4 regions of the Allobosea vestrisii genome follow, and region 3 is predicted to be linked to each of the others. Evidence: predicted binding sites of a transcription regulator. Region 3 holds the regulator's gene; each other region holds the start of a gene.
What was found. Region 3 encodes PhoB, which activates phosphate uptake and scavenging genes when phosphate is short. Its sites were predicted from a motif close to TGTCATNNANCTGTCAT; they were not measured.
Positions count from the first base shown of each region.

Region 1 (5,796 bases), 210 kb from region 3:
AGCGCGGTGAGATCGGCGCCCAGCATGCCGAACGCCTCGGCGAGCCGCTCGCTCCGCACCGTCTCCGGCGCCAGCGCCATCATCATCGAGGTCTCGACCTCGCAGGCATGCAGCACGCTGACCTGATCGTCCATGAAGGGCGCCATCGCCTCCTGCGCCAGCAGGAAATAGGTGGTGGCGCGGACCTGGAGCGAAGTCTCGCGGGCGAAATCCGGCAGGAACGCAGCAAGCGCAGCGATGTTGCCGCCATGGCCATTGACGATGACGACGCGGTGGAAGCCATGGCGCTCGAGGCTCTTCAGCAAAGCGAGGAGGACGGCCCGGTAGGTCGGGATATCGAAGGTGAAGGTACCGCCAAAGGCCATGTGATGCTCGGCCATGCCGCACCACAACGTCGGCGCGACGACGACGTCGACCTCCCCGGCGCGCTCGGCCGCGAGCTTGCAGACGCCGCCGCACAGGATGGTGTCGACGCCGACAGGCAGATGCGGGCCGTGCTGCTCCATCGAGGCGACCGGCAGCACGACGACGGCGTCCTTCGCCGCCTTCTCGCGCAGCTCCTCGGCGGTGAGCTCCTGCCAGAGTACGGAGCCCATCAGTAGTTCACCTTGCGCTCGATGAAGCGGAACTGGAAGGCGGTCATGCCGATCACCATGATAAGCAGGATCACCGACTGCGCCGCCGAGCCGCCGAGATTGGTGCCGCCCTTGCCGTCGGAATAGACCTTGTAGACCAGTGTCTCGGTCGCGCCCGAGGGACCGCCGCCGCTGATGGTGTCGATGATGCCGAAGGTGTCGAAGAACACGTAGACGAGGTTGACAACGAGCAGGAAGAAGGTCGTCGGCGAGAGCAGCGGGAAGACGATGGTCCAGAAGCGCCGCATCGGGCGGGCGCCGTCGATCACCGCCGCCTCGATCACGCTCTTCGGGATCGACTGCAGGCCGGCGAGGAAGAACAGGAAGTTGTAGGAGATCTGCTTCCAGGTCGCGGCGAGGATGACCAGCGTCATCGCGTCATTGCCGTTGAGGCGCGGATTCCAGGCGACACCGAGCGATTGCAGCCCGCGCGCCAGCATGCCGAGCGAGGGATCGAACATGAAGATCCAGAGCACGCCGGCGATGGCGGGAGCAACAGCATAGGGCCAGATCAGCAGCGTCTTGTAGATCTCGACGCCACGAATCTGCCGGTCGGCCATCACCGCGAAAAGCAGCGCCAGCGAGAGCGAGAGCAGCGCGACGAAGACCGAAAAGATGCCGGTGTTGATCAGCGCCTTGTAGTATTCGGGTTTCGAGAACAGGTCGCGATAGTTCTCGAACCAGACGAACTCGGTGGAGATGCCGAAGGCGTCCTGCAGCAGGAAGCTCTGCCAGACGGCCTGGCTCGCCGGCCAGTAGAAGAAGACGACCGTGATCGCGAGTTGCGGCAGAAGCAGCAGCAGCGGGATCGTCAGCCCCTTAAAGTGAGCATATTTCTGCATCGGCCAGCCCGGCGGGAAAGAAAGGCCGGGACGAAACGTCCCGGCCCTCGATCGTCTCTTTACTTGGCGGTGCGCTCGAACTGGCGCAGCGCCTGGTTGCCGCGCTCATTGGCCGCGTCGAGCGCCGCCTTTGGCGTCTTCTGGCCGTTCAGGGCCGCCTCGATCTCCTCCGACCAGATGTCGCGGATCTGGACCAGGCCGCCGAAGCGCACGCCACGCGAGTTTTCGGTCGGCTCCTTGTTGTTGAGCTCGAGCAGCGGCGTCTCAAGATAGGGATTCTGCTTGTAGAAGCCCGAGGCCTTGACCTTCTCATAGGCGGCCTTGGTGATCGGCAGATAACCTGACTCGGTGTGCAGCTTCACCTGCCGGTCGACATCCGAGAGGAAGGTGAAGAACTTGGCGACGCCCTTGTACTCGTCGGCCTTCTTGCCGCCCATGACCCAGAGCGAGGCGCCGCCGATGATCGAGTTCTGCGGCGCGCCGGCGACATCCGGATAATACGGCATCGGCGCATTCGACCAGTCGAACTTGGCGTTGGCCTTGACGTTGCCGAAGAAGGCTGAGGAGGTCAGGAAGAGCGGGCATTCGCCCGAGGTGAAGCGGCCCTCGCCGGTGTTGGTGCGGCCGGAATAGGAGAACACGCCTTCCTTCTGCAGGTTGGCGAGATTGGTCAGGTGCTTGACGAAGAGATCGCCATTGATGCGGAACTCGGTGTCGAAGCCGTCGAAGCCGTTGGCCTTGGTGCCGACCGGCACGTTGTGCCAGGCGCCGAGCTGCTCGATATTGGCCCAGGTCGTCCAGGCGGTGGAGATGCCGCACTTGTCCCAGCCGGCGGCCTTCAATTTCTTGGCGGCTTCGAACGCTTCCGGCCAGGTCTTCGGCGGCGCTTCCGGCAGGCCAGCCTTCTTCAGCGCGTCCTTGTTGTACCACATCACCATCGAGGACGAGTTGAACGGGAAGGAGAGCATCTCGCCCTTCGTCGTCGAATAGTAGCCGGTGATGGCCGGCAGATAGCTCTTCGGATCGAAGCTTTCGCCAGCGTCTTTCATCACGTCGGCGACCGGCTTGATCGCACCCTTAGCCGACATCATCGTCGCGGTGCCGACCTCGAAGACCTGCATGATGTGCGGCGCATTGCCGGCGCGGAAGGCGGCGATGCCGGCGTTCAGCGTGTCGGGATAGGAACCCTTGTAGGCGACGACGACCTTGTAGTCCTTCTGCGAGGCGTTGAACTCCTCGGCCAGCTTGACGACGACGTCGTTGTTGGCGCCGGTCATGGCGTGCCACCACTGGATTTCGGTCTGCGCCAGAGCCGGCGAAGCGGCGGCCAGCGCGAATGCGCCGACGGCGGTCAGGGTCTTCAATTTGAAGGTCATGATCAGCTCCCTCTAAGCCCCCGGTATGCGCGGGCATTCTTGTCGTTGGTGCGCAAGCTAGCATGAAGCCGGGGCGACAGTTCAATGACAAAACGATGACATTTCCGCCCCGCTGTGGACGCGCATCCGCGCACTTGCGATTTTCCGCGGAAGCGGCTGTTCTCCCTCAACCTTCCTGCACACTGCACACAGCCGGATCAGCCATGCCCTCGCTCTCGCTCACGCCCGCCAACACCCTGCCGGTCGATGCCGCCCGCGCCGCGCTGGCCGGCCGGGTCTGGCGGCCGGACCTCGCCGGGCCGTCGGTGGTCAAGCTCCAGGGTGACGAGGTCATCGACGTCACTACAACCTTCCCGACCATGCGCGATCTCTGCGAGACCGCCGATCCGGCGACGGCGCTGCGTGCTGCAAATGGCGAGAACCTCGGTTCGGTCGCCGATCTCCTCGCCAACAGCTCTGTCACCGCCCGCGATGACGGCAAACCCTGGCTGCTCGCCCCGGTCGACCTGCAAGCGGTCAAGGCCGCCGGCGTCACCTTCGCCATCTCGATGCTGGAGCGCGTCATCGAGGAGAAGGCGCGCGGCAATCCGGCGGCCGCCGCTACGATCCGCACCGAGATCGAAAAGCTCATCGGTGACGATCTCTCCAAGCTCAGGCCCGGCTCACCCGAGGCGATGAAGCTGAAGGAGGTGCTGATCGCCCAGAACAGCTGGAGCCAATATCTCGAGGTCGGGATCGGACCGGACGCCGAGATCTTCACCAAGGCACCGCCGATGTCGGCGGTCGGCACCGGCGCCGATGCCGGCCTTCATCCGGCCTCGAGCTGGAACAACCCCGAGCCCGAGATCGTGCTCGTCGTCGCCTCGGATGGCCGCATCGTCGGCGCCAGCTTGGGTAACGACGTCAACCTGCGCGATGTCGAGGGCCGTTCGGCCCTGCTGCTCGGCAAGGCCAAGGACAATAATGCTGCCGCCGCGATCGGCCCGTTCATCCGCTTCTTTGACGGCGATTTCTCGCTCGACCATGTCCGCAAGACGACGGTGAGCCTCACCGTCGAGGGCGAGGACGGCTTCACGCTCGAAGGCTCGTCCTCGATCGCGAAGATCAGCCGCGACCCGGCCGATCTTGCCGCGCAGATGATCGGCCCGCATCATCAGTATCCTGACGGGGCGGTGCTCTATCTCGGCACCATGTTCGCGCCGATCAAGGATCGCGATGCGCCGGGCGGCGGCTTCACCCACAAATACGGCGACGTCGTCACCATCTCCGCGCCCGAGCTCGGCGCCCTGATCAACCGGATGCGCCGCACCGACGAATGCGAGCCCTGGCGCTTTGGCGCCTCGCATCTGATGCGCAACCTCGCCAAGCGCGGGCTGCTGTGACGGGCAAGGGCGTTCTCGTCTATGGCGAGGCGCTCGTCGACATCGTGCCCGGCACCGCCGGGCGCAAGCGCGAGGCTGTGCTCGGCGGCTCGGGCTTCAACACGGCGTTGGCGCTGGCTCGCTGCTGCGCGCCGGTGGCCTATAATGTCAGCCTCTCGCCAGATACGTTAGGCCAGCTCCTCCTCCGGCGCCTGACGGAAGAGGGCATCGACCGGCGGTTCGTCGGAGTCTGCGACGCGCCGACGCCTTCCGCCACTGTCACCGCGATCGACGCCGACGGTGCCGCGACCTATCGCTTCTCTCTGGACGGCACGGCCTTCGATGTCGCGCCGCCCGCACCGGCGGATCTCGGCGATTTCGCGCATCTGCACGTCACCTCGTTCGGCACAACGGTTGGCGCATCCGGCAAGGCGGCACTGGCGCTGATGCGCCGAGCGCGAGAGGCTGGGCTCAGCGTAAGCTATGATCTCAACATCAGGCCGGCCGTGTTGCCCGCACTTCCGGAGGCGCGCCGCGCCATCGAGGAGCGGGCCGTCCTGTGCGATCTCCTGAAATGCAGCACGGATGATGCGCGAGCGGTTCACGGTACCGAGTTCGGCTACGCCTTTGCGCGCTGGTTTGCCCAAGGAGGCCGACTGCTGCTGGTCACCGATGGCGAGAAAGGCGGCTACCTCCTGCCCTTTCGCCGTGAGCCGATGCCGTTCCCGGCCCTCGCACAGGAGGTCGTCGATACGATCGGCGCCGGCGACAGTTTCATGGGCGCCTTTCTCGCTTCGCTCTGGCGGAATGGCGGTCTCGGTCCGGTGCTGCGCGACCTGCCGGACGAACTCCGCGCTGCCGCTCTTGGCTTTGCGGCCGTGGTGGCGGCAGAAACCTGCGCCAAGCAGGGTTGCAACCCGCCGCGGCTCGCCCCGCCTTCGGCGCACGACTGACGGACCAGGATCCATGCGCCTCGCTTACATCGACTACCACACCTGCGGCGAGCCTGTGCGCATCGTCACCTCAGGCTACCCGCAGCTCACCGGCGCTGGCATCCTCGGCAAGCGCCGGCAGGCTCGCGAGCAGCATGATCAGTTGCGCCGCGCGATGATGCTCGAGCCGCGCGGCCATGACGGCATGTACGGCGTCATCCCGGTCGCAGCGAGCCGTCCGGAAGCAGCCTTCGGCGTGCTGTTCACGCATAATGAGGGCTATTCGACCATGTGCGGCCACGCGACCATCGCGCTCGGCCGCTATGCGATCGAGCAGGGGCTGGTGAAGGCCGCCGAACCAGTGACACGCTTTGCCATCGAGGCGCCCTGCGGGCTGCTGCGCCTCTCCTGCGAGGTCGCGGACGGCAAGGTCGGCGCGGTAAGCTTCGAGAGCGTGCCGGCCTTCGTCGAGAGGCACGATCTTGTGGTCGCTGTGCCCGGCTATGGCGACGTCACCACCGACATCGCCTATGGCGGCGCCTATTACTGCATCCTGCCGGCCTCGCGCTTCGGGCTCGACCTGATGCAGACGCCGGTCGAGGAGATCGTCGCAGCGGCCGGCGCGCTGACCGACCATGTCCGGCAGACCA
Region 1 is NZ_CP126307.1:3,604,707-3,610,502, reverse strand. Features, by position in the region: gene QO058_RS17860 (creatininase family protein) at 1-596, opposite strand, end outside; gene ugpA (sn-glycerol-3-phosphate ABC transporter permease UgpA) at 596-1,477, opposite strand; gene ugpB (sn-glycerol-3-phosphate ABC transporter substrate-binding protein UgpB) at 1,537-2,853, opposite strand; gene QO058_RS17845 (fumarylacetoacetate hydrolase family protein) at 3,057-4,235, shown strand; gene QO058_RS17840 (PfkB family carbohydrate kinase) at 4,232-5,167, shown strand; gene QO058_RS17835 (proline racemase family protein) at 5,181-5,796, shown strand, end outside.
Region 1: the regulator PhoB is predicted to act here: its motif matches at 2,927-2,943, upstream of ugpB (sn-glycerol-3-phosphate ABC transporter substrate-binding protein UgpB).

Region 2 (5,796 bases), 2.2 Mb from region 3:
CGGCCTTCGCCCGGCTGTATCTTCACCGCCGATTGGGGCTGGGCTTTTGCCGGGATGACGCCGAGGCTCAAGCCGGCGGTGAATGTGATGACCAGGGTACTCAGGGCGCGTCGCAGCACGTGAAGGCTCTCCGTAGGCCCGCGCCGATGGCGGCGCGCGCGGCGAGGTGCCGGGAGAACTCGGGCGGCAATCGGGCAGGTTCGCAATTCCGGGGCGCCGGCATAGGTTGGTGGTTAATGACGGGGCGGTTCGCGGATTGGAAGGGAAGCTCATGGCCCAGGCATCGCACGCCCATCAGGTCACCAATCAGGTGCCGCCGCTGCAGGACTACGACGCCTACGCCGCCGATCCGGTGCTGAGGGCGGCGGTCGCCGCTTTCGATGCGGGCTGGGCCGATGAGCGGCTGCACGAGGCAGGGCGGACGGTCGGCGCAGCCGAGACGATCGAGATGGCGCGGCTCGCCAACCGGCACGGGCCGGAATTGCGCAGCCATGACCGCTTCGGCAACCGGCTCGATGAGATCGAATTCCACCCGGCCTGGCACGCGCTGATGACCCGCGCCATCGGCCAGGAGACGCATGCGCTCGCCTGGAACAAGCCGGGGCCGGGGGCGCAGGTGGCGCGGGCTGCCTTGCAATATCTCTGGTATGGCTGCGAGAGCGGCATCTGCTGCCCGATCTCGATGACCTATTCGGCCATCCCGGTGCTGAAGCAGGACCGGGCGCTCTGGGCGCAGTGGGGCGCGTTGATCTCCTCGAAGAATTACGACAAGCGCCAGGGGCCTGCCGCGGGCAAGCTAGGGGCGACCGTCGGCATGGCGATGACCGAGACGCAAGGCGGCTCGGACCTGCGCCAAATCCAGACCATCGCCTATGACAACCGCGACGGCACCTATTCGCTGCATGGGCAGAAATGGTTCTTCTCGGTGCCGCATTCCGACCTCTTCCTGACGCTGGCGCGTAATGAAGAGGGCATTTCCTGCTTCGTCGTGCCGGGCTGGCGGCCGGATGGCGAGCGCAATGGCATCGCGATCCAGCGCCTCAAGGACAAATGCGGCAACCGCTCGAACGCCTCCTCCGAGGTCGAGTTTCGCGGCGCGATCGGCCATATGCTCGGCGATCCCGGCCGGGGCCTGCGCACCGGCCTGTCGATGAACCACAATACGCGGCTCGACATCGCCGCCGCGTCCGCCGGTTTGATGCGGCAGGCGGTGATGCTCGCCGGCCATCACGCCCAGCACCGCACCGCTTTCCAGCGCCTGCTGATCGACCAGCCGATCATGCAGAACGTCCTCGCCGACCTCGCCATCGAGGCGGAGGCCGCCGCTTGGCTCGCCTTCCGGCTCTTTGCCGCGGTCGACCGGCAGGAGCAGTCGGAGAGCGAGAAGCTGCTGGCCCGGATCGGCGCGCCACTGGCGAAATACTGGGTGGCGAAGCGCACGCCGGCCGTCGTGGTCGAGGCGCTGGAATGCCATGGCGGCAACGGCTTCATCGAGGAGAACCCGATGGCGCGCCATTATCGCGAGGCGCCGCTGAATTCGGTCTGGGAGGGTTCGGGCAACGTCATCTGCCTCGACGTGCTGCGCTCGCTGGAACGCGAGCCGGGCTCGCTGCAGGCGCTGCGCGCCGAATTCCATGCAGTTTCAGGGCAGGACCGGCGCTACGACGCAGCAGTGCAAGTGCTGGACACAGACCTGCATGAGCTCATCCGCCATGAAGGCCAGGCGCGTCTGCTGACCGAGCGGCTGGCGCTGATGCTGCAGGGCGCACTGCTGATCCGCCACGCCCCGCATGCGGTCGCCGATGCCTTTGTGGCGACGCGGCTCGGCGGGCATTGGTCGGGCCATTTCGGCGACCTGCCGCTGGCGGTTGATGCGGCGACGTTGGCGCGGCGGGCGGTGCCGGAGGTTTGAGGCTCGGACAGCGCGGGGAACCCTCTCCTGGAAGGAGAGGGCAGGGTGAGGTGTAGGCTATTTGACCAGTTCCGCGAGCGCTCACCGCGCGGTCGGGTTCAGGCTAACGTTTCCAGTCCGAACACCTCACCCCTGCCCCTCTCCTTCCAGGAGAGGGGTTCCCCGCGCCTCACTCCCTCTGAACGAGCGCGGTCAGCCCGCTTCCGCCTCGAAATCCATCGCGACGCCATTGATGCAGTAGCGCAGGCCGGTTGGGGGCGGGCCGTCGGGGAAGACGTGGCCGAGATGGCCGCCGCAATTGGCGCAGTGCACCTCGACCCGGCGCATGCCGAAGCTGCCGTCCTCGCTCTCCTCGACTGCGCCCTCCAATGGCTGGTCGAAGCTCGGCCAGCCGGTGCCGCTCTCGAATTTCTTGTGCGACCTGAACAGCTTCTGGCCGCAGCCGGCGCAGGAGAAGGTGCCGGCGCGCTTCTCGAAGTTCAGCGCGCAGGAGCCGGCCCGCTCGGTGCCGTGGCCGCGCAGCACCTGGTACTGCTCCGGCGTCAGCTTCGCGCGCCACTCAGCATCGCTGAGCTGGAAGGGGAAGTCGCGCTCCGGCTTTTCGGTTTTGGCAAACAGATCCATCAGGCCCATGCGAGGCTCCTTTGTGCTGTCTTGTCGGGATTGTCGCGCAGGATATGGGGATTTGTCTTCCTGATTTCATCCTCACGCAATGTGGCCTGTTTCACGTTTGCGTTCGACGGCGACCCGTCTCTTCTCTGCCCACCTGCCGCGTCACCCAACCGTCACGCGACTCCTCTAGTCGGCTCGCCATCGCAACGGGCGCAGACGAGGGCCTCGTGACGCAGACGATCCGCGCGGTGAAGCGCACCACGAATCTCGGCCTGACCACCGCCGTCCACCGCAGCAAGCCGCTCTCGCGTGCCGGCCTGCTTGAACGGATGTTCACGCTCGCCTTCTCCGGCCTAGTCTACCCGCAGATCTGGGAAGATCCGGTCGTCGACATGGAGGCGCTGGCGCTGCAGCCGGACGATCATCTCGTCGCCATCGCCTCGGGCTCCTGCAACATCCTCTCCTATCTCACCGCCGATCCGGCGAAGATCAGTGCGATTGATCTCAACGGCGCACATATCGCGCTTGGCCATCTCAAGCTCGCGGCACTGGCCGAGATCGACGACCATCCGACTTTCCGCCGCTTCTTCGGGCAGGCGCAGTCGAAGGCCAATGTCGAGACCTATGACCAGCTGATCGGGCCACGGCTGGACGCGGTCAGCCGGGCCTATTGGGAGGGGCGCAACCTCGTCGGTCGCCGACGGATCGAGCTCTTCGCCCGTAATTTCTACCGCTACGGTCTGCTCGGCCGCTTTATCGGCACGGGGCACTTTCTTGCCCGTCGGCTCGGCTGCGACCCCAGGGTCATGCTGCAGGCGAAGACGATGGAGGAGCAGCGGGCGCTGTTCGAGCAGCATCTGGCGCCGGTCTTCGACAAGAGGCTGGTGCGCTGGCTCGTGCGCCAGCCGGCTTCGCTCTACGGGCTCGGCATCCCGCCGGCCCAGTACAAGGCGCTGGCCGCCGATGGCGACGCCGGGATCCGCGCGGTCCTGCGCCACCGGCTGGAGCGGCTCGCTTGCGGCTTCGACCTCAAGACCAACTACTTCGCCTGGCAGGCCTTCGGCCGCGGCTACGGGCCGGAGCCGGACGCGGCGGTGCCGCCCTATCTGGAGCAGGGTAACTTCGAGACGGTGCGGGCCCGCGCAACCAGAGTCGCCTATCATCAGAGCGCGATCACCACCTTCCTCGAAAAGCAGCCGGCCGAGAGCTGTAACGGCTTCGTGCTGCTCGATGCGCAGGACTGGATGAACGACGCCGAGCTGACGGCGCTGTGGACTCAAGTGACCCGCAGCGCTGCGCCCGGCGCGCGCGCGATCTTCCGCACGGCTGCCGACGAACGCCTGCTGCCCGGCCGCGTGCCGGAGGCGATCCTGTCGCAATGGCATTATGACGAGGCGCGCAGCCGCGAGCTCGGCGCCCGCGACCGCTCCTCCATCTACGGCGCCTTCCATCTCTACGTTCGCAGGATGGCCGCGTGATCGACGAGTCTGGAGCTGGATCTAAGCGAAAAACCGGTTCCCATTTTTTCGCATCCAGCTCAGGCAGCGGGACGGACGCCGCCGGTCTGATGGACCAGATGTATCGCTTCCAGCGGCACATCTACGACGCGACCCGGAAGTTCTACCTGCTCGGGCGCGATGGGCTGATCGCGGAGTTGAAGCCGCCGCCGGGCGGCGCGGTGCTGGAGATCGGCTGCGGCACCGGGCGCAACCTGATCAAGATCGCGCGGCGCTATCCGCAGGCGCGTTGCTACGGGCTCGACGTCTCCGAAGAGATGTTGCGCACGGCGCGCGAGCAGGTGGTGAAGGCGGGGCTCGCCGATCGGATCACGCTGGCACAGGCCGACGCGACCAGCTTCGATCCGCAGGCACTGTTCGGTCGCGCCGGCTTCGAGCGGGTGGTGATCTCCTATGCGCTTTCGATGATCCCGCCCTGGCGGGAGGCGCTCGCCGAGGCCGTGCGCGTCGTCGCGCCGGGTGGCTCGCTGCACATCGTCGATTTCGGCGATCAGGCGAATCTGCCCGCGCCGTTCAGAGCGGTGCTCAATCGTTGGCTGGCACTGTTCCATGTCACGCCACGCAAGGATCTCGACGCGGTGGTGACCGGACTCTGTGCCGAGGCCGGCGTCATCGGCGGCACCACGCGGTTGTTTGGCGGCTATAGCGTGCAGGCCGTGGCAATCAAGCCGGCTTGAGCGCCGGGGCTGGACGCTGCCGCCATCGCGCTGCTACGCCAGCAGGATGAGTGATACCGCCGACGGCGAAGAGAGCAGCGACGGACGTCCTTTGCGCGACCGGCTTCGGCAGCTCTATCACGGGCGGACCCCGGCGGCGCTGCGCTTCCAGGTCGCGACGCTGATCATCGATCTCCTGATCATCGGCTTCTTCATCGCGACGCCGTTGCTGCGCGATCGGCCGGCATTCCTCTGGCTCGACTATGCGGTCGCGATCATCGTCGCCGCCGAGATCGCGGCGCGCTTCCTCGCGTCCTCGAACATGCTGCGGCTGCTGCGCCAGCCCACCATGCTGCTCGACCTCTTCATCCTGGCGACGCTGCTGGCGCCGCAATGGCTGGAAAATTTCGGCTTCCTGCGCATCCTCCGGCTCTGGTCGCTGTCGCAGCGCGGGTTGATCTGGGCGCAACTGCGGCAGACGCGTTTCCGCGACTGGGAGGACGTCGCCAAGGCTCTGGTCAACCTCGTGACTTTCCTCTTTGTCGTCAGCGGCTTCGTCTACACCTTCTTCTTCATGAGCCGGCCCGGGCTGGAGGGCTATGTCGAGGCGCTCTACTTCACCGTCGCGACGGTGACGACGACCGGTTTCGGCGACATCACCTTGCCGGGGATCGCCGGCAAGGTGACCTCGATCGTGGTGATGATCATCGGCATCTCGCTGTTCGTGCGGTTGGCGCAGGCGGTGTTCCGGCCGCACAAGGTGACCTTCCCCTGTCCGGAATGTGCTCTGCAGCGGCACGAACCCGATGCCGTGCACTGCAAGGCCTGCGGCCACCTGCTGAAGATACCGGACGACGACGAGTGATCGGCGGGCCCTGCCGGAAGCTGGGTGCTGACATGAGCCAGCCACTTTGACGCCTAGAGGGTTACTCGGCTTTCTGGTCAGACCGTGGATTTTGGAGCGATAATGGCGCCGGTGAAGATCGATCCTGAAAAGGTCCGGGAATTCGAGGATGCGTCAAGCTTCTACGACTGGCTTGGCAGCAACCACGACCAGGCTGACGAAGTCTGGATCAAGATCCACAAGCTCTCGTCCGGC
Region 2 is NZ_CP126307.1:1,156,803-1,162,598, reverse strand. Features, by position in the region: gene QO058_RS05680 (alpha/beta hydrolase) at 1-119, opposite strand, end outside; gene QO058_RS05675 (acyl-CoA dehydrogenase family protein) at 272-1,912, shown strand; gene msrB (peptide-methionine (R)-S-oxide reductase MsrB) at 2,105-2,536, opposite strand; gene QO058_RS05665 (BtaA family protein) at 2,752-4,002, shown strand; gene QO058_RS05660 (class I SAM-dependent methyltransferase) at 4,101-4,718, shown strand; gene QO058_RS05655 (potassium channel family protein) at 4,765-5,562, shown strand; gene QO058_RS05650 (YdeI/OmpD-associated family protein) at 5,665-5,796, shown strand, end outside.
Region 2: the regulator PhoB is predicted to act here: its motif matches at 2,685-2,701, upstream of QO058_RS05665 (BtaA family protein).

Region 3 (5,796 bases):
AGCGTCCGATCGGAAGGACCATGCAGATGCTTTCGACCCTGGAATTGAGCCCGCAGACGCTGGATGCCGAAGCGCCCGTCCGCATTGCCGTGAAGAACCTCGATTTCTATTACGGCGAGCACAAGGCGCTGAAGAACGTCAATCTCGACTTCCGCGACCGCCATGTCACCGCGCTGATCGGCCCGTCCGGCTGCGGTAAGTCGACCTTGCTGCGCATCTTCAACCGCATCTACTCGCTCTATCCCGAGCAGAAGGCGACCGGCGAAATCCTGCTCGACGGCCGCAACATCATCTCCAACAACGTCGACGTGAACGAATTGCGCTCGCGCATCGGCATGGTCTTCCAGAAGCCGACGCCGTTCCCGATGTCGATCTACGACAACGTCGCCTTCGGCATCCGCCTCTACGAGAAGCCGCCGAAGTCAGAACTCGACGATCGCGTCGAGGGCGCGCTGCGCCGCGCCGCGCTCTGGGACGAGGTCAAGGACAAGCTGAAGAGCTCCGGCATGGGCCTGTCCGGCGGCCAGCAGCAGCGCCTGTGCATCGCCCGTACCATCGCGCAGAAGCCCGAGGTCATCCTGTTCGACGAGCCCACCTCGGCGCTGGACCCGATCTCGACCGGCAAGATCGAGGACCTGCTCGAGCAGCTCAAGACCGACTTCACCATCGTCATCGTCACGCACAACATGCAGCAGGCGGCGCGCATCTCGCAGTATACCGCCTTCATGTATCTCGGTGAAGTCATCGAGTTCGCCGCCACCAACACGATCTTCATGAACCCGCACAAGAAGCAGACGCAGGACTACGTCACCGGCCGCTTCGGTTGACACCCGCAAGTCCGCTCGCCTCCGTCACAGGATACGCCCCGATGTCCGACCATATCGTCCGCTCCTACGACGCCGATCTCGAGGGCCTGCGCCGCAGCCTCGCCGAGATGGGCGGCATGTCCGAGCGCATGCTCGGCGACTCGACCGTGGCGCTGGTGCGCCGCGACACTGCGCTCGCCCAGAAGATCATCAGTGCCGACCAGCGCCTCGACAATCTCCAGCGCGATGTCGAGGAGAAGGCGGTGCTGACCATCGCCCGGCGCCAGCCGCTCGCCAACGACCTGCGCGAGCTGATCTCGGCGATCCGCATCGCGGCCGATATCGAGCGCGTCGGCGACCTCGCCAAGAACATCGCCAAGCGCGCCGTCGCGATCTCCGGCCAGTTCTCGCCGCCGCATCGCGCCGTCGTCGGCCTCGAGCATATGAGCCGCCTGGTCCAGGCCCAGCTCAAGGACGTGCTCGACGCCTATGCGGCGAGCAACGAGCAGAAGGCGATGGATGTCTGGCGCCGCGACGACGAGATCGACGCGCTCTACACCTCGCTGTTCCGCGAGCTCCTGACCTACATGATGGAGGACCCGCGCAACATCACCTTCTGCACGCATCTCCTGTTCTGCGCCAAGAACGTCGAGCGCATCGGCGATCACACCACCAACATCGCCGAGACCATCCATTACCTCGTCACCGGTCAGTCGATCGACGAGACCCGGCCGAAGCTCGATACCACCAACATCCTCGTCGACCTGCCCGCCTCGGCCAATGGCTGAGCGGGCGCGCGCCTGAACGGACGCTAGACATGCCCGCACGCATCCTGATCGTCGAGGACGAGGAGCCGCTGACCCTGCTCCTGCGCTACAATCTCGAGGCCGAAGGCTTCGAGGTCGACAGCGTGGCGCGCGGCGACGACGCCGAATTGCATCTGCGCGATCACACGCCGGATCTGGTGCTGCTCGACTGGATGCTGCCCGGCCTCTCCGGCATCGAGCTCTGCCGGCGCCTGCGCACGCGGCGCGACACCGAGCGCGTGCCGATCATCATGCTGACCGCCCGCGGCGAGGAGACCGAGCGCGTGCGCGGCCTCGCCACCGGCGCCGACGATTATGTCGTGAAGCCGTTCTCGCTGCCGGAGCTGATCGCCCGCATCCAGGCGCTGCTGCGCCGCGCCAAACCCGGCCATGTCGCCGGGCTGCTTGCCGCCGGCGATCTCGAGCTCGACCGCACGACACGGCGCGTCCGCCGGGCCGGCGCCGAATTGCATCTCGGGCCGACCGAGTTCCGCCTGCTCGAATTCCTGATGCAGGCGCCGGGCCGGGTCTATTCCCGGGCTCAGCTGCTCGATGCTGTCTGGGGCCGCGATGTCTACATCGATGAGCGCACCGTCGACGTCCATGTCGGGCGCCTGCGCAAGGCGATCACGCCGGCCAATGCCAAGGACCCGTTGCGCACCGTGCGCGGCGCCGGTTACGCCTTTGACGAAACATTCGCGCGCAGCTGACGCTGCTTCTGCGAGGCGAGCGCTCATGAAAAAAGCCGGCCTCGCGGCCGGCTTTTCTGTTCGAGTGCTTCGCTGTCGTCAGGCGCGAATGATCTTGCGGTCGCGGCGGCGGTCAGCGGCCGGCTGGTAGGCGATGCGGGCATGGTAGGCGCAATAGGGCATTCCGGTCGCCGAACGTCCGCCGCAGAAGCGGAACTCCGGCGTGGTCGGGTCGCCCATCGGCCAGCGGCACATATATTCGCGCAGCTCCATGATCGTGACCCGCTCGGAGAACGGCACGACCACGTCCTCGGACGGAGCCGGCTCGCGCGCGACCTGCGCTTCGGCTTCGATCTCCGGAGCGAACTGCGGGGCAAGTGCGGTATTGCCGCGGGTCAGGCCGGCGCCGCCGCTGCTGTGGTGGCCAGCGGGATGGCTTGGCGGGCGGGCTATCGGTTTGCGCGGGCGCGGCGTTGCCGAGCCCGGGCTCTTGGCGCGGCCCGACAGCCCAAGGCGATGCACCTTGCCGATGACGGCGTTGCGCGTGACGCTGCCGAGCTCCGCCGCGATCTGGCTTGCGCTCAGGCCGTCGTTCCAGAGCTTCTTGAGCAGCTCGACGCGTTCCTCGGTCCAGGCTCCGGCTTCGGTCATGGAGTTGCACCTGTCTTCGTCATGTCCCGCCGGCTGGCCGGCGAGGCATAGGGAAAGATCATGGCGGAATCCGATACCGGCAGCCTCCGTTGCTGAACGGAAGCCGTTACGCCCGGGACTGACGATACTGGAGACGCCGCACGAGATGTCGTATCTGACGAAGAGGACCATACAATATGGCCTGACTCGGCCACAAGAGTCGCCGAATCGTAATCCGGCTTTTCCCCAGCCAATCACTGCAGACGGCGAGACGGTGAGTCTAATCGGCAACGCTGCCGTGAGGTCGGGGCAATTGCAGATGAAGCTTGAGCCCTCATCCTGAGGAGCAAGCGCAGCTTGCGTCTCGAAGGATGTTCCAGCCGGTTCGGGAGCCTCCTGAAGCACCCTTCGAGACGCCGCTATGCGGCTCCTCAGGATGAGGGCTGAGTTCAGGCCCGGTCGCCTGCCGCGAGGTCAGCTGCGATTGACAGGGCAGGGACGGTTTTGCATAGTCGCATCACGCAGCCGCCCCTATCGGGCGGCGCTTATGTTTTTGAGCGATCGGGACTTTCCATCAATGCGGCTTGACGCGCGACGAGACGGCGGGAACGGCCAGCGACGATAATGTCGCCGGCGGGTCGTATCATGCCGGCATCATGCCGCGAGCGCTCCGCATCTCCGTTCCCGACTTGAGGTTCCGCGCTTCCTCCCTGTTTCGCCGCAAGGATTTCGCTCCATGAGCACCACTCCCGTTTCCGCCGCTTCCTCTGTTCTCCTGCCGACCTATGCCCGCGCCCCGATCGCTCTCGAGCGTGGTGAAGGTGCTTGGGCGATCACCGCCGATGGCCAGCGTTATCTCGATTTCGGCGCCGGCATCGCCGTCAATTCGCTCGGCCACGCCCATCCGCATCTGGTCGAGGCGTTGACCCAGCAGGCGCAGCGCATCTGGCACACCTCGAACCTCTACACGATGCCCGAGGGCGAGAAGTTGGCGCGCCGGCTCTGCGAGGCGACCTTCGCCGAACGCGTCTTCTTCACCAATTCGGGCGCCGAGGCGAACGAGTGCGCGATCAAGATGGCGCGCAAGTACCACGCCGCGAAAGGCCATCCCGAGCGCTATCGGATCGTCACCTTCGAGGGCGCCTTCCATGGTCGCACGCTTGCGACCATCGCCGCCGGCGGCCAGCAGAAATACATCGACGGCTTTGGTCCGAAGGTCGACGGCTTCGACCAGGTGCCCTTCGACGACGAGACCGCGCTGAAGGCGGCGATCGGGCCCGAGACGGCTGCGCTTATGATCGAGCCGATCCAGGGCGAGGGCGGCCTGCGCTCGGTGCCGATGCGTGTCCTCAAGCAGCTGCGCGAGCTCTGCGACGAGCACGGTCTGATGCTGATCTTCGACGAGATCCAGACCGGTGTCGGCCGCACCGGCAAGTTCTTCGCCTATGAGCATTACGGTGTCGCCCCCGACATCATGTCGATCGCCAAGGGCATCGGCGGTGGCTTCCCGATGGGTGCCTGCCTCGCGACTGAAGAGGCGGCCTCCGGCATGACGCTTGGCACGCACGGCACCACTTTCGGTGGCAATCCGCTCGCCATGGCGGTCGGCAATGCCGTGCTCGACGTCATCCTGGCGCCGGGCTTCCTCGAGCAGGTCCAGAAGACGGCGCTGCGCCTGCGCCAATCGCTGGCCCAACTCAAGGATCACCACCCGGACGTGATCGAGGAGATCCGCGGCGAAGGTCTGATGCTTGGTCTCAAGCTCAGGACGCCAAACACCGATTTCGTCGCCCAGGCGCGGGCCGCCGGCCTGCTCGTCGTCGCCGCCGGCGACAATGTCGTGCGTCTGCTGCCGCCGCTGATCATCGGCGAGAGCGAGGTCGCCGAGGCAGTGGCGCGGCTCGACAAGGCGGCGGGCGCGGTCGAGGCCGAGCTCACCCGGCCGGCGGCTGAATGAGCATGGAGACTCCAGTGCGTCATTTTCTCGATCTCTCGGACTTCTCCGCGGGTGAACTCCGCGCCATCCTCAAGGCCGGCGAGGCGATCAAGACCCGTCGGCGCACGCCCGACGCTGCCGGCGATCGTCTGCTCGAAGGCAAGGTCATCGCCATGATCTTCGAGCAGCCCTCGCTCCGGACCCGCGTCTCCTTCGATGTCGGTATCCGTGAGCTCGGTGGCTCGCCGATGATGGTCACCGGCCAGGAGATCGAGCTCGGCGAACGCGAGACCATCGCCGATACGGCACGCGTGCTCTCGCGCTATGTCGACGCGATCATGATCCGTATGCTCGACCATGATGCCGTGGTCGAAATGGCGAAATACGCAACCGTGCCGGTGATCAACGGCCTGACCAAGCGCCAGCATCCCTGCCAGGTCATGGCCGATGTCATGACCTTCGAGGAACGCAAGGGCTCGATCAAGGGCAAGCGCATTGCCTGGACCGGCGACACCAACAATGTCCTGACCTCCTGGGTTCATGCCGCTGGCCGGCTCGATTTCGAGCTCGCCATTGCGACGCCTGAAGAGCTCGCGCCCCCGCCTGCATTGCTCGATTGGGCCCGCGAGCAGGGCGCGAAGCTGCAACTGACCAGCCGGCCCGAAGCCGCGGTCGAAGGCGCCGACTGCGTCATCACCGATTGCTGGGTCTCGATGGGTGATCAGGAAGGCACGCGCCACAACCTGCTGCGGCCCTATCAGGTCGACGAGCGGCTGCTCGGCCGCGCCGAGAAGGACGCGATCTTCATGCACTGCCTGCCGGCCTCGCGCGGCGAGGAAGTGACCGATCAGGTCATGGATGGTCCGCAATCGGCGGTGTTCGACGAGGCCGAGAACCGGCTGCATGCCCAGAAGGGTATCCTGGCCTGG
Region 3 is NZ_CP126307.1:3,396,339-3,402,134, forward strand. Features, by position in the region: gene pstB (phosphate ABC transporter ATP-binding protein PstB) at 21-827, shown strand; gene phoU (phosphate signaling complex protein PhoU) at 869-1,594, shown strand; gene phoB (phosphate regulon transcriptional regulator PhoB) at 1,624-2,322, shown strand; gene QO058_RS16865 (GcrA family cell cycle regulator) at 2,401-2,952, opposite strand; gene QO058_RS16870 (aspartate aminotransferase family protein) at 3,668-4,888, shown strand; gene argF (ornithine carbamoyltransferase) at 4,891-5,796, shown strand, end outside.

Region 4 (5,796 bases), 2.4 Mb from region 3:
TATAGGCCTTGCGCAGGCGCTGGATCGTCTTGCCGAGCTGGCCCGAAATCACCTGCGCGCCGGATGCGAGCTCGCGGCCGCCACGTTCCTTGGTTTCGATGCCCATTGCGCTCTTGCCTGCCGCCGCCCGCTATCCGTTTGGGAAAGAGAACGATTGTTTGTCTTAGCGGACAATGCCTCGGATCGCTCCAAGCGGCAAGTCGAGCGGGTTCAGACCGAGCGGGACGGGCCGACCTCGCGGGTTTCCTTCTTGAGCAGGCCGAGCTGCTGTTCGCGCAGGATGACGTAGATGCCCGACGCGATCACGATCAGCGAGCCGATGAGCACGGCCATCACCGGCCATTCGCCGAAGACGAACCAGCCGAGCGCCGTCGCCCAGATCATCGTCGAATATTCGAAGGGCGCGATCAGCGAGGCGTCGCCATAGCGATAGGCCTGGACCAGCAGCATCTGGCCGAGGCCGCCGAGCACGCCGATCGTAACGAGCAGGATGAAGTCTTTCAGGTCGGGCACTGTCCAGCCGAGCGCGAGCGTCAGCAGGCCAAGCAGCGAGGTCAGCGACATGAAATAGAAGACGATGGCGCCGGTCTTCTCGGTATGGGTCAGGAGCCGGACCTCGATCGAGGCGAAGGCCGAGCAGAACGCGCCGGCAAGGGCGAGCAGGGCGCCGATGGCGGGGCCACCCGAGAGCCCATGGCCGAAGGCCTGCGCGCCCATATGCGGCGAGAGCATCAGCAAGACGCCGACGAAGCCCACGGCAACCGCGGTCCAGCGATAGATGCGGACACGCTCCTTCAGGATCAACGCCGCCAGCACCACGACGATCAGCGGCGCGGCGTAGCCGATCGCGACCGCATCAGAGAGCGGCAACAGATGCAGGGCGGCGAAGCCGAGGAACATGCCGGTCGAGCCGATGACGCCGCGCTTGAGATGGCCACGCAGATTGCTCGTCTTGAGCGCCTCGGGGAATTCATGGCGCCAGGCCAGCCAGATCATCAGCGGGATCAGCGCGAAGAACGAGCGGAAGAAGACGAGCTCTCCCGTCGGATAGCGCGAGGCCAGCGTCTTGATGCCGGCCGACATCAGCGTGAACGACAGGGCCGAAAGCAGCTTGAGGCTGATGCCGAGGAGCGGTGACAAGGCTAAAAGGTCGGGCAGGAGGAATGGAAGTCTTATGCAAGACCTCCATTCCTTAGACCACGAGCGTGGACCCGTTCCAAGCCTTGATGTTGCAAAACGGACCGGCGCGGTGCGGGGGGCGATCGACCCCGGCTCAGGTCAGGCGATATTCGAGTATCTCGTCATCACGGTGGTCGAACGTGCCGGTCGAGGACCAGCCGAGATGCCGATAGAAGCCGTAGGAGCGCACGGCTGGGTCGGACGAGCAGCTGAGGAACAGCCTGGCGAAGCCGAGCGCCCTGAGCTCGTCGACGACCAGATTCAGCAGCGTCTTTCCGATGCCCTGTCCCTCGTGTTCCGGCAGCAGCGCCAGCACGACGATCTCGCCGGTCTCACGCTCGCCGAAGCAATAGCCAATGATCTCGCCGCCATCGGTCGCGACATGGCCCGGCAGGCTGCCATCGGCGATGGCGGAGCGCCAACCTTCCGGCGTGACGCCCGCTTCCGCGAGGCGCTCGAGCGAGAAGGCATTCTCCCGCGTCTTCCCGCGCAGGACGACGCAGGCGGGCGTGTCCTCGGGGACGGCTCGTCGATAGGCGATGGTCATCGGCCTCAGTTTGGTTCTGGAGGTGAGAGCCGGGACGCCTGACGCGCCCCGGCCGGCCGGCGTCAGAAGTTCGTCCGGAACGAGCCGCCGTCGATCAGGAAATTCTGGCCGGTGATATAGCCGGCATGGGCGCTGGAAATGAAGGCGCAGAGCTTGCCGAACTCGTCGGGCGTACCGAGGCGGCCGGCCGGGACAGCAGCAAGCCGCCGCTTCGTCGCTTCCTCGATGCTAATGCCCTGCATCTCGGCAACCTTGTTTGTCGCGGTCTTGATCCGGTCCGTGTCGAATACGCCCGGCAGGATGTTGTTGATGGTGACGTTGGCATGGGCGATCTCGCGCGCCACGCCGGCGAGGAAGGCGGTGAGGCCGGCGCGGGCCGCGGAGGAGACATCGAGCCCGGTCAGCGGCGTCAGCACGCTCGCCGAGGTGATGTTGATAATGCGGCCGAAGCGCCGCTCGATCATGCCGTCGACGACGCGCTGCACCAGTTCGAGCGGCGTCGCCATGTTCTGCGCGACGCCTTCGAGCAGGCCCTCGCGCGTCACCTCACGGAAGGGCTTCGGTGGCGGGCCGCCATTGTTGTTGACGAGGATGTCGGGATTCGGCGCAGCGCTGAGCAACGCGTCCTGTCCCGCCTTGGTCGAGACATCGGCGGCGACGGCGATCACGGTGGCGCCGGTGCTGGCCCGAATCGCACTAGCGGTTTCCTCCAGCGTCTTGGCGTCGCGGCCGTTGACGACGACGGTGCAGCCAGCCTCGGCCAGCGCCAGTGCGCAACCACGGCCCAGCCCCTTGCTCGAGGCGCAAACGATGGCCGTGCGGCCGGCGATACCCAGATCCATCTTCGTCTCCTGGAAAGGTCTCGTTCCTGTCAGGGGAGGCAAAGCACGGTTTCGCCGCCGCGTCATCAAAGCGTAGTGCAAATCAGACACACGCCGGAGGCATCGCAATAGATAGGCCAGCGAGCATGAGCGACGACAGCGACGCCAAGCAGGTTCGCAGCATCTTCATCTCCGATCTGCATCTCGGCACGCGCGGAGCGCAGGCTGATCTCGTGCTGGAGTTCCTGCGCGCCTACGACGCGCCGAAAATCTACCTGGTCGGCGACATCATCGACGGCTGGCGCCTGAAGAGCGGCTGGTATTTCCCGCAGTCACACAACGACGTCGTCCAGAAGCTGCTGCGCAAGGTGCGCAAGGGCTCGACGCTGATCTACGTGACCGGCAACCACGACGACTTCCTGCGCGACTACACCGGCCTGCAATTCGGCGGCATCACGCTGGTCGACGACATCGTCCACGAGACGGCCGACGGCAAGCGCATGCTGGTCATCCATGGCGACCTGTTCGACCTCGTGGTGCGCAACGCCAAATGGCTCGCTCTGCTCGGCGACTGGGCCTACACGGTCGCGCTCGTGCTCAACCACGGCATCAACCGGGTGCGCCGCGTCTTGCGCCTGCCGCACTGGTCGCTCTCGGCCTGGGCCAAGCACAAGGTCAAGAACGCGGTGAACTATATCGGCGAGTTCGAGCAGTGCCTCGCCGACGAGGCGCGCCGGCATAAGGCCGATGGCGTGATCTGTGGGCACATCCACCACGCTGCCCAGCGCGACATCAACGGGCTGACCTATATCAACACAGGCGACTGGGTCGAAAGCTGCACGGCGGTGATCGAGCACGACGACGGCCGCTTCGAGATCATCCGCTGGCCGCAGCACCGGCTGACGGGCGAGAAGCCGGCGCTGCCGGCGCCCATGACACGCGCGACCCCTGTGCCGAGCCTCGTCGAGGCCGCGTGATGCGCGTCCTGATCGCGACGGACGCCTGGCGCCCGCAGATCAATGGCGTGGTGCGCTCGCTGGAACGCATGGTCGAGGCGGCGCCGGAGTTCGGCGTCACCCCGCACATGCTGACGCCCGAAGGCTTCTGGCAGGTCGGCCTGCCGTCCTATCCCGACATCCGCATCGCGCTGGCGACGCGCCGGCATGTCGCCCGGCGTATCGCCGAGTTCGGCCCGGACCATATCCATATCGCGACCGAAGGGCCGATCGGCTGGCTGACGCGGGCCGTCTGCCTCGCCCAGAAACGCACCTTCACCACGAGTTACCACACCCGCTTTCCGCAATATGTCGCGGCACGCTGGCCCATTCCGGAAAGCTGGAGCTATCGTTTCCTGCGCCGCTTCCACGGGCCGGCAGCCGGGGTGATGGTCTCGACAGCGACCGTCGAGGCGGAGCTGCGCGCCAATGGTTTCGAGCACATTCTGCGCTGGGGGCGGGGGGTCGACCTCTCCCTGTTCCATCCGCGGGCCGAGAGCGTGCTCGACCTCCCACGGCCGATCTTCCTCAGCGTCGGCCGGGTCGCGGTCGAGAAGAACCTCGAAGCCTTCCTGTCGCTGCGCCTGCCGGGCAGCAAGGTCGTGGTCGGCGACGGGCCTGCTCGTGGCGACCTCAAGCGCGCCTTCCCGGATGCGCATTTCCTGGGCGCGCGCGAGGGCGAGGACCTCGCTGCGATCTATGCCTCCTCCGACGTCTTCGTCTTCCCGAGCCTGACCGACACCTTCGGCATCGTCCTGCTGGAGGCGGCGGCGAGCGGGCTTCCCGTCGCAGCCTTCCCGGTGCAGGGGCCGAGCGATGTCTTCGCCGGCAGCCAGGCGGCGGTGCTGCATGAGGATCTGCGCAGTGCCGCACTCGCGGCGCTCCGTCTGCCGCGCGAGGCGGGGCTTGAACTCGCCGCCCATCATAGCTGGCGCAGCAGTGCCGAGCAGTTCTACGGCCATATGCGCCGGGCGATGCAGGCTGCAGCGGCCGGCACGCCGGTCCGCACCGAGCTGGCGCCGACTACGCTGTCGGTGCGGCTCGAGCCGAGCGAGCGGAAAGAGTTCGCGTAGGTCAGGCGCGCAGCCTCAGAGCCTGCGTGAACGGGCATGGCGCGGCAAAGCGGGCTGCGGTGCGCTTGCCGGCTTGAGTTCGCTGCGGAAATCATCGCGGCGCTGGTGCACGGAAGCGATGACGAGGCCCATCGGCACGCCGAGGCCGACCAGCGCCGCTTCCGACAATTGCAGGCTGGCCTCGATGGTCTCCGGCACGGCGTCGTTCACGCCGATCTCATAGAGATGCCTGGCATGCTTGGCGTCGCGGGCGCGGGCGACGATGACGAGATCGGGCCGCATGCTGCGCGCAGCTGTTACGACATCGTCGACGGCGCGGGTATTGTCGATCGTGACGATCAAGGCAGTCGCTTCCTCGACGCCGCAGAGCCGCAGGAAATCCGGCTTGGTGGCGTTGCCATAGAAGGCTGGTCGCCCGGCACGGCGCTGCGTCGCTACCAGCGCGGCGTCAGCATCGATGGTGATATAGGGCACCTTGTGCTGTTCGAGCATCTCGCCCACGAGCCGGCCGACGCGGCCGAGGCCGACGACGATGGCGCGTGGCGCGCGGTCATCCGGCGGCAGGATGCTCGCCTCCGCTGGGAGATTCGCCACCCGGAACGAAGCGGGCCGACAGCGTCCGCGCCATGCGGGCGGCGAGCGGCAGGAAGATCATGGTCAGCGAGACCGCGGCGAGCACGAGCGCGGCGGCATGCTGGTCGACCAGCTTGGCGGCGACGGAGGCGGTCAGCAGCACGAAGGCGAACTCGCCGCCGGGGCCAATCATGATCGCGGTTTCGAGCGCGGTCGACCGCGACAGCTTGAAGTAGCGGGCAAACAGGAAGGTGATCGCCACCTTGGCGAGAAAGAGCCCGGCGGCGATGCTCAGGATCGCAACCGGCTGAGCGGCGAGCGCTGCCGGGTTCACGCTCATGCCGACGGTCAGGAAGAAGACGCCGATCAGCAGCGATTTGAACGGCTCGATCGTCACTTCGATGGCGCGGCGATACTCGGTCTCGGCCAGCAGCAGCCCGGCGATGAAGGCACCCAGCCCCATGGAGAGCCCGGCCCCGGCCGCGATCAGCCCCGTGCCGAGTGCGACCAGGAGGGTCGCCGCCATGAAGCTTTCGGATGAATCGGTTGAGGCGACCAGGCGGAACAGCGGGCGCATGGCGACGCGGCCGATGACGACGATGGCGGCG
Region 4 is NZ_CP126307.1:1,036,709-1,042,504, reverse strand. Features, by position in the region: gene QO058_RS05070 (helix-turn-helix domain-containing protein) at 1-106, opposite strand, end outside; gene QO058_RS05065 (DMT family transporter) at 211-1,140, opposite strand; gene QO058_RS05060 (GNAT family N-acetyltransferase) at 1,274-1,726, opposite strand; gene QO058_RS05055 (SDR family oxidoreductase) at 1,789-2,568, opposite strand; gene QO058_RS05050 (UDP-2,3-diacylglucosamine diphosphatase) at 2,694-3,524, shown strand; gene QO058_RS05045 (glycosyltransferase family 4 protein) at 3,524-4,615, shown strand; gene QO058_RS05040 (NAD-binding protein) at 4,631-5,209, opposite strand; gene QO058_RS05035 (cation:proton antiporter domain-containing protein) at 5,166-5,796, opposite strand, start outside.
Region 4: the regulator PhoB is predicted to act here: its motif matches at 2,629-2,645, upstream of QO058_RS05050 (UDP-2,3-diacylglucosamine diphosphatase).